DNA from 2 places in the Nocardioides sp. LHG3406-4 genome. Region 1 is predicted to be linked to the other one. Evidence: riboswitches for the same ligand, from Rfam matches in the RefSeq annotation. Region 1 holds a riboswitch; the other holds the start of a gene.
The links. A riboswitch is a leader RNA that binds a small molecule or an ion and turns the genes downstream of it on or off. The one in region 1 is predicted to bind cyclic di-AMP.
Positions count from the first base shown of each region.

Region 2: linked by a shared signal. The riboswitch ahead of ACP7BP_RS08475 (NlpC/P60 family protein) and the one ahead of ACP7BP_RS06030 (C40 family peptidase) in region 1 are both predicted to bind cyclic di-AMP.

Region 1 is NZ_JAFCWV010000002.1:41,946-46,297, forward strand. It holds gene ACP7BP_RS06015 (phosphatase PAP2 family protein) at 1-952, opposite strand, end outside; gene ACP7BP_RS06020 (SDR family NAD(P)-dependent oxidoreductase) at 1,075-1,833, shown strand; gene ACP7BP_RS06025 (thioesterase family protein) at 1,888-2,385, shown strand; cyclic di-AMP (ydaO/yuaA leader) riboswitch at 2,555-2,731, shown strand; gene ACP7BP_RS06030 (C40 family peptidase) at 2,734-3,264, shown strand; gene ACP7BP_RS06035 (DUF3048 domain-containing protein) at 3,361-4,352, shown strand, end outside.
Region 2 is NZ_JAFCWV010000002.1:500,115-504,466, forward strand. It holds gene ACP7BP_RS08465 (LTA synthase family protein) at 1-1,854, opposite strand, end outside; gene ACP7BP_RS08470 (hypothetical protein) at 1,983-2,189, shown strand; cyclic di-AMP (ydaO/yuaA leader) riboswitch at 2,348-2,499, shown strand; gene ACP7BP_RS08475 (NlpC/P60 family protein) at 2,528-3,520, shown strand; gene ACP7BP_RS08480 (hypothetical protein) at 3,567-4,352, shown strand, end outside.

The DNA.
Region 1 (4,352 bases):
CCGGACGCAGGCGAGGGCGCCCGCCCGAGGCGTTGCCGGTGCCGAGAGCCGCGATCCACACCGCGGCCGCGCCCAGTGCGGCCCCGGCGATCGCGTCGACGAAGAAGTGCCAGCCGAGGTAGACGGTGGACACCACCGTCAGGGCCAAGTAGACGTAGCTCGAGACGCGGACCCAGCGCGGCAGCCCGATCAGGTGCGCCATCAGGCACATCGTGACCATGATGGCGACGTGCAGCGAGGCGAAGGCGGCGATGGTCTGTACGGCGTCGGTCGAGAACGGGTCGGCGAGCACGTCGGCGCGGTCTGACCCCATCCACTCCTGCAGCGCCGTGACGTGGGTGTGCGGGAGGTCCGTGAAGTCCCCAGGTGCGGAGTAGATGGGGCCGAGGGTCGGCATCGCGAAGTACGTCGCCACGCCGAGCGCCCAGTCGACCGCTACCGCCGTGACGAACCACGAGCCGGCCGCCCGGTGACGGGTCCAGAGGAGTGCCACGGCCAGCGTCACCGGCACCAGCGGGATCCACGCGACGTACACGAAGGACAGAGCGTGCGCGGCCCAGCCGGTGCCGAGCACGTCGTGCAGCACGTCGGCCGGGTCGTGCCCCAGCCAGAGCGTGCGGTCGAGCGACGCGAGCTCGTTGTCCCACAGCCGGTCGTTGACGAACGGCACGTAGCTCTTGAGATTGCGGAAGGCGGCGTAGCAGGCGTACCACGTGATCACCCCAGCCAGGGCGAACACCAGCTGGTCACGGCTCCACCGCTCGCGCGCCACCTCCATGATCGGCCGACGGCGCGCCAGAGCGCGCGGCACGACGTCGAGTGCGAGCGCCGCGAGCACGATCAACGGCAGCCGGACGTACGTCGGCACCACCACGCCGTCGGGGTCGCGGATGGGGAGGTCCCACACACGCGAGACGAACACCATGGCCAGCACCATGGCTGCAGCCAGCACCCCTGCAAGGCGAAAATCCGGACGACCCACCGGAACACCCTACGGGGTCACCCGTCTAGGGTGAGACACGGTTCTACTGGCGCGTCGTTGCGCCGCTGTCGCACGATCGCGAAGGAGTCAGCATGGGTCGCTTCGACGGGCGCGTCGCAGTCGTCACCGGGGGCGCACGAGGCATCGGGTTCGGCTGTGCGCAGCGGTTCGCCGACGAGGGCGCCAAGGTCGCGGTCATCGACCTCGACGAGTCCGCAGCGGCCGCCGCGGCAGCGCGGCTGGGGGAGGGACATCTCGGCATCGGCTGCGACGTCAGTGTCGCCGTGAGCGTCGACGCCGCGATCGAGCGGGTCCTCGGCGACCTCGGCGGCATCCACATCCTCGTCAACAACGCCGGCATCACCCGCGACAACCTCCTCTTCAAGATGACCGAGGAGGACTGGGACCTGGTCATGGGCGTGCACCTCAAGGGCGCCTTCCTCATGACCAAGGCGGCCCAGAAGCACTTCGTCGCCCAGAAGTACGGCAAGATCGTCAACCTCTCCAGCGTCTCCGCGCTGGGCAACCGCGGCCAGGCCAACTACGCCGCCGCCAAGATGGGCGTGCAGGGCTTCACCCGCACCCTCGGCATCGAGCTCGGCCCCTACGGCATCAACGCCAACGCGATCGCCCCCGGCTTCATCGCCACCGAGATGACCGACGCGACGGCCGCCCGGCTGGGTGTCCCGGTCGACGAGTTCCGCGCCCGGAACGCCGAGCGCAACCCGGTCCGCCGGGTGGGCTTCCCCGAGGACATCGCGGCCACGGCTGCGTTCCTGTGCAGCGACGAGGCGTCGTACATCACCGGTCAGACGCTGTACGTCGACGGCGGGGCCAAGCTCGTCAGCTGACGACGGCGCGGTCCGATGCGGTCGGGTCGTCGAGCGACTCGTAGGGTCGTGCCCGTGACGACCTATCCCACCTATGACCAGCTCTTCGACCTGCCTGCCTACGTCGAGCAGCCCGTGCCGATGCCGTTCGAGGACATGAACGGCCACCTGAACGTCCGGCACTACATCGGCATCGCGAGCGAGGGTCTCGACGAGTCGCTGGTCCCGCTCGGCATCCCGCAGAACTGGCCGATCAGCGCAGGGCACGCGTGCTTCTCGGCGGAGCACCACTGCACCTACCTGACCGAGCTGCGCACGGGCGACTTGATGTCGGCCCGGGTCCGGCTGCTCGGGCGTTCCGAGCGTGCCGCCCACGCGTTGGTCTACCTCCTCGACGAGACCCACCACCGGCTCAGCTACGTGATGGAGGAGATCTTCCTGCACATCGACATGAGCACCCGGCGCACCGCGCCGTGGCCCGAAGACGTGGCTGCCAACCTCGACAAGCGGATCGCCGAGGACGCCGAGCTGCCGTTCGCCGCGGCAACCTCCGGCTGCCTGGCCCTGCGTTGATCGAAGACTGATCGAGGGCTGGCCGACCACTCTCGGGCCTCGCGCCCCCGACGAGATCCTCGTCACGATCACGCCCGAAACGCGCTCCTCGCTTGGACTTTGACCCTTCGACGTGCCTAGCGTGCACGGCTGCACCATCGTCCGCGGGAACGCCGAGTCCTGCCCCTCCGCGCGACGACCCCCGAGACCATGACGGGGCAGGAGTGGGGGACCCACAGGTTCCACGCCGGTTCGCAGCGCGATCGCGGACGGCTCGGGGTGAAGTCACCAGGCGGCACGCAGCGTGACGGAGCACTTTCCAGCTCCAACCCGACAGCTCACCTCACAGGCGTGGGAAAGGAAACAACCATGCCTGCGACCTCTCGCATGCTGCGCTTCGGCGCGCTCATGATGCTGTGCCTGGGCCTCGTGCTCGGTACCCCGACCGCTGTCAGTGCCCAGTCCGGACATGGCGGGTCCACGGAGAAGCTCTCCCAGAAGGTCAAGCTCAAGCGGGCCACGAAGGTGCGGGTCCACCGCGCTGAGCACATCGCGCTCGCCCAGCGCGGCGACGCGTACAGCTACGGCTCGGCCGGCCCGGGGGCTTTCGACTGCTCCGGCCTGATCTACTACTCCTTCCGTAAGGCCGGCTTCTCCGCGATGCCGCGTACGTCGTCGGCGCAGGCCGGTCACGTCCGTCGCATCCCCAAGTCGCAGCTCCACCGCGGCGACCTGATGTTCTTCACCGGCGGTGGCGGCGTCTACCACGTGGGCATCTTCGTGGGCCGCCTCAAGAGCGGCGCCGTGCAGATGCTGCACTCCTCGACGCCGGGCCGCCCGGTGCAGATCGACGTACCGTGGACGAGCAGCTGGTTCGCAGGCACGATGCGGCGCGCCTGAGCGGGTTGACGCCCTGACACCGGGCGCGCCTTCCCGCACACAGGGCGGGCGCGCCCGCACACTTGTCGGTAGTCGGCACCACAGCTAGGAGTCCCCGTGCATCGCCCCCTGCGCACCAAGACCGCGTCCCGCCTCGGCGTCGTGGTCGCCACGCTCTTCGCCATGTCCATGCTCCTCGCCGGGTGTGGCGACAAGGGGGGCACCGCCGACCCGGGGGACACGAGCAGCTCGGGCGCACCCGCCGGCAGCAACGCCGAGGAGCCGCCCCCGCCGGAGACCTGGCCGCTCACCGGCACCCCGGTCGCCGGGGACGGCACCGCCGACCTCAAGCACCCGGTCATGGTCACGAAGATGGACAACACCGCCGGCAGCGCCCCCCAGCTCGGGTTGAGCAAGGCCGACCTCGTGGTCGAGGAGCTCGTCGAGGGGGGAGCCACCCGGCTCGCGGCGTTCTACTACTCCCAGCTGCCCGAGGTCGTCGGTCCCGTGCGCTCAATGCGGGCCAGTGACATCGGCATCGTCTCGCCGGTGGACGCCGACATCATCACCTCCGGCGCGGCCGGGGTCACGATCGGTCGCATCCAGCAGGCGGGCATCCGGTTCTTCCAGGAGGGCGCCAAGGGATTCTTCCGCGAGGGCAGCCGCTACGCGCCGTACAACCTGATGGCGCGGCCCCGGGAGGTCGTCTCGGTGATCAAGCAGAAGCCCGCCCGCCCCGACGACTACCTGAGGTTCGGCGACGCCGCGGACCTGCCCAAGGGTCAGAAGGCGAGCCGGCTCTCGGCGTTCTTCGGCGGCATGCACACCACCAACTGGGCCTACGCCAACGGTGGCTACGTCAACCAGAACTCCTACGCCGCCCAGGGGGACGAGTTCCCCGCCGACACCGTCCTCGTGCTGCGCGTGCAGGTGGGCGACGCCGGATACCGCGACCCGGCGGGCAACTTCGTGCCGGAGACGAAGTTCGAGGGCTCCGGCGACGCGCTGCTCTTCCACGGCGGCCGCGTCGTCAAGGGCACGTGGAAGAAGGACGGGGTCCGCGGCTCGCTGCGCCTGGACACGAAGAAGGGCGGCGACCTCGCCGTGCC
Region 2 (4,352 bases), 460 kb from region 1:
GCGCTGGCCGATCGAGAAGTCGTACTGCACGAGGGCCATGTCGTGCAGCAGCTCCCTGGCACGAGGGGTGAGTGTGGTGGCGGTGTACTCCCTACCCGTGGGGTCGAAGTACTTGCCCTGCTCCATCGCAGGGACCTCGGCGCGCACCGCCTCGAGCAGGGCGTAGTATGGCGGGATCCGCGCGCCCGCCATCTCGAAGAGCATGGGCAGGAACATCGTCGGGCTGGTTAACGGCTCCGCTGCCGGCACCGTGCCCTGGTTGGACCAGATGAAGTACGGCGTGCGGTACATCCCGATCCCCGGGTTCTTCTCGACGATCTCGTCGCCGTAGATGCCCGGCTGGTGGTCTCCGTAGAACACTACGTACGTCGGCTCGTCGGTCTCTTCGAGAGCAGCCAGCATCCGGTCGAGCGACTCATCGGTGTACGTCAGGCCGCGGGCGTACTGGCCGGCCGAGTCCGCCTGCTCATCGGACACGCCGTCCACGGGGAGCGGATGAGCGTAGGACCCGGCCACCGGCACGTGGTTCTGCATCGTCACGAGGTTGATGAAGGCAGGCTGGTCGATGGTGCGGATCTGGTGGAGCACCTCGTCGAAGGCGCTCTCGTCGGAGATGAAGTCCCCGTTCTCGATCTTGGCGTCGGACTGCATCGTCGTGTCGTGGATGAACTCGTCGAAGCCCAAGTTCTCGTAGACCTTCTTCCGCTGGTACATCCCGGTGAAGTACGGGTGGATCGCGATGGCACGGTGGCCCGTGCCCTTGAAGAGGCCCACCGCCGAGGGAAAGCCGTCCTGATCGGCGACGAACTGCTGGTACGGCGTGTTCGTCTGCGGTGAGAGGAGGGCGAGCGACTGCCCGGTCAACGCCTCGAACTCCATGTTCGCCGTACCCCCGCCGTACAACTGGGCGAGCATCGTGCCCGAAGACGTGCCCGACATCGTCGCTCGGGTGCGCGGGATCGGGTCCTCATCGAGCTCGAGGCCCTTCAGCTGGGTCGGGTCACTGAACGCCTCGCTGAGGATGACGACCACATTGGCGTCGTCCAGGCGGGCGGCGTCGCGGCCGCGGTTGGTCTCGGCGGCCGCGGCTCTCCACCGAGCAGTGAGGGCACGCATCGTCGCCTCGCTGTAGCCCTCGGGAGCCTTCATCGCCACGGACGGCATGTTGTAGAGGAACCCTCCGACGAAGCCGTTGGCCCGGTAGTTGAGGCGTTGGTACCAGAACTTCCAGGCGACGTCCTTGCTCTCGTAGACGCCGCGCCACGCGTTCCCGGGCTCGTTGAACCGGGTGGCCTGGACGAGGGCGACCACGCACGCGAGCGCAACAACGGCGCGTACGACGAGCAGCGCCGTCCAGCGTCGGGGGGCGGTGCTCCTGCGCACGCGTGGGAAGGCGGGCTCGAGCCGGTGTCCGATCCAGATGAACGCGACCAGGACGGCTAGGACCAGCAGGACCGCGAGCAACCAGGTGGTGGGTGAGGCCATGGCAAGCACGAAGCGCGGCGTCGACAGGAAGTCGAGGTCGCTGGGGTAGAGCGGCTCCGAACGGACCCGCAGCTTGGCGACATTGGCGCCGGCGACGACGAGCGTGAGAGACAGCATGACTCCGAGGGAGAGCCAGAGCCGGCCAGTGATCGCCATGAGGAGATAGATCACGATGGTGAGTGCCGCGATCTCGAGGTAGAAGCCGCTGCCGCGGGTGAACGGGCTGTACCAGTGGTCGTTCCAGCCCGCGGCGCCCCACGTCGTGCTCCACTCGAGGAGCAGCGCGCACACGCCGGCGAAGAGCACCGCGTAGATCACCGAGATCAGCAGCACCCGAAGCTGTCGCAAGCGCGATATCTGGTCGTTCATGGCGCCTCGATGCTAAGTGGCCCAGACCGGTCGTGTGAGCGGTTTGGGGCAAGACGCACGGGTGGCGACACGCCGACCTCGGGTCGGTGCGGGGCGGAATGTCGGTGCCCCCTGGTTCAGTCCAGGACATGACGACACGGATCGACTGTGACACCTGCCTGGTGCGGGGGCTTGCCTGCCACGACTGCGTGGTCACGGTGCTCCTGGGCCCGCCTCCCGAGCTCACCTTCGACGACGACGAGCGCGCAGCACTGGACGTCCTGGCGGCGGGCGGGCTGGTGCCACCACTGCGCCTGGTCCGGCCGGTGGCCGGCCCCGAGGCGGAGTCCGCGTGACTGGTGTGACGCATGTGAGTGGTGTGACGAGAAGTCCGCGATTCGGTCGATTGGGCCGCGACATCCTGTTGAAAGTTTGGCCAACCCCTCCGGTCGCGGTTAGTCTCGGTCGCTCAGGCTCCCGTGACAGTGGATCATCAGGATCCGCGCGGGGGCCGCGCCGAGTCCTTTGGGCCGTGGGCGACCACGACCCGGAACCGGGGAACCAAATCCCTCTGGGGTGAATCGCCGTCAAGGCGGCCGCGCACGCGGCCGAGGAGACGGTGTAGGGCAAGTCGTGCCCGAACCCGTCAGCTCACCCGGTAGGCGTACGACACCACAAGGGAGACCGCCCGCTCGTGATCCACGACCGGCTGCGAATCAGCACCGCCCTCGTCGGGCTGACCGCGATAGCCGTCACCGGCTTCGTCGCGGCCACCCCCGCGCAGGCCGAGCCCGAGATCAAGGACGTGCAAGCGCGCGTCGACCGCCTCTACCACCAGGCCGAGCAGGCGCAGGAGCGCTTCCACGACGCCAAGCTGCAGCTCGACGACCTCACCCAGGATCTCGGCACCCTTGAGTCCGACGAACGTCGCCAGGACGCCCGCCTCGACGTCGTCCGCGACCAGGTGCGCGACTCGATCCTGCGTCAGTACCAGGGCGAGAGCATCTCCACGGTGGGCCAGGTCGTCGTCTCCGACGACCCCAGCGCCTTCCTGGGACAGCTCTCGACGATGTCGGCCTTCAACGACCTCCAGTCGGACCTCTTCTCCTCCTACTCCACCGAGCTCGATGCCCTCGACCTTCGTCACGAGGCCACCACCGAGCGGTCGACGGAGATCAAGGAGGTCACCGCTCAGCTGGCCGACGAGAAGGCGGAGGTCGACGAGAAGCTGGCCGAGGCCAAGGAGCTGCTCTCCGACCTCAAGGACGACGAGCGCCAGCGCCTGATGTCCCTCTCTCGTGGCGACACCACGCGCCTGCCCTCGGACGTGCCTGCCTCGGGCCGCGCCTCGGCGGCCGTCGCCTACGCCATGGCCCAGGTCGGCGACTCCTACGTCTACGGCGCCGCCGGCCCGAGCGCCTTCGACTGCTCCGGCCTCACGATGATGGCCTGGGCGCAGGCCGGCGTCGGCCTCCCGCACTCCTCCAGCGCCCAGTACGGCTCCGGTCCGCACGTCGCGGCCAGCGACCTGCAGCCCGGCGACCTGGTGTTCTACTACAGCCCGATCAGCCATGTCGGCATGTACATCGGCAACGGCCTGATCGTGCACGCCGCCAACCCGGGCACGGGCGTGGCGGTCGCAGGCCTCTACTCCATGCCGTACGTCGGAGCCGTGCGCCCCGGTTGATGGGGCCCCGCAGATGACCTCGAGGACCGGTCACCCACGCTGGTGGGTGGCCGGTCTTTCGTTGGTCGTGGTGTCGGCCCTGGTCGTCGGGGGCACGCTGCTGCTCCGCGACGACACCTACCGCGTGCCGATCCAGCGCGGTGGTGCCGCAGCGGGGGAGCGACCGAGTGCGCGGCCCGCGCTCGCCAGCTCGGCCCTGCACGCGCTCGAGCACGCCGTGCAGTCAGGTGACGCCACGGCCGTGGCGTCGCTCGCGCCCGACGTCGCGGCGCGGGCGTTGCTGGCAGCCGTGGTGGCGAACAGCCGCGACCTCCACGTCGAGGACTTCTCGATGCGCTACGTCGACGAGATCGGCGCGACGGAGCCCGACGGGTCGTGGCGGGCCGCCGTCGACCTCACCTGGGCCTTCGCCGGCTTCGACCGCAGCCCAGCAGCTGCGGAGGTCGTGGTCGGCTTCGTGCCCATCGGCGACGGCGTGGGCATCGCCTCTCTCGGAGACGCCTCGAGCACGTCCAGCGAGCGCCGCTCGCCGGTCTGGCTGGGCCAGCGCGTACACGTCGTACGGGCCGAAGGCATCCTGGTGCTCGCCGCGGAGTCACGCCGGGTCGCCCGCACGTACGCCGACCGGCTGCGCGCGGCCTACCCCGTGGTCCGGGCGGTCCTGCCCAGGTGGCGGCCGTCCGTGGTGGTCGAGGTGCCGCCGTCGGCGGCCGCTCTTGACGCGGCCCTCGGATCGCCCCGAGGAAGCTACGAGGCGGTCGCTGCTGTGACCACCACGGTCGACGGCTCCCAGGACGACCAGGCGCCGGTGCACGTGCTCGTGAACCCCGAT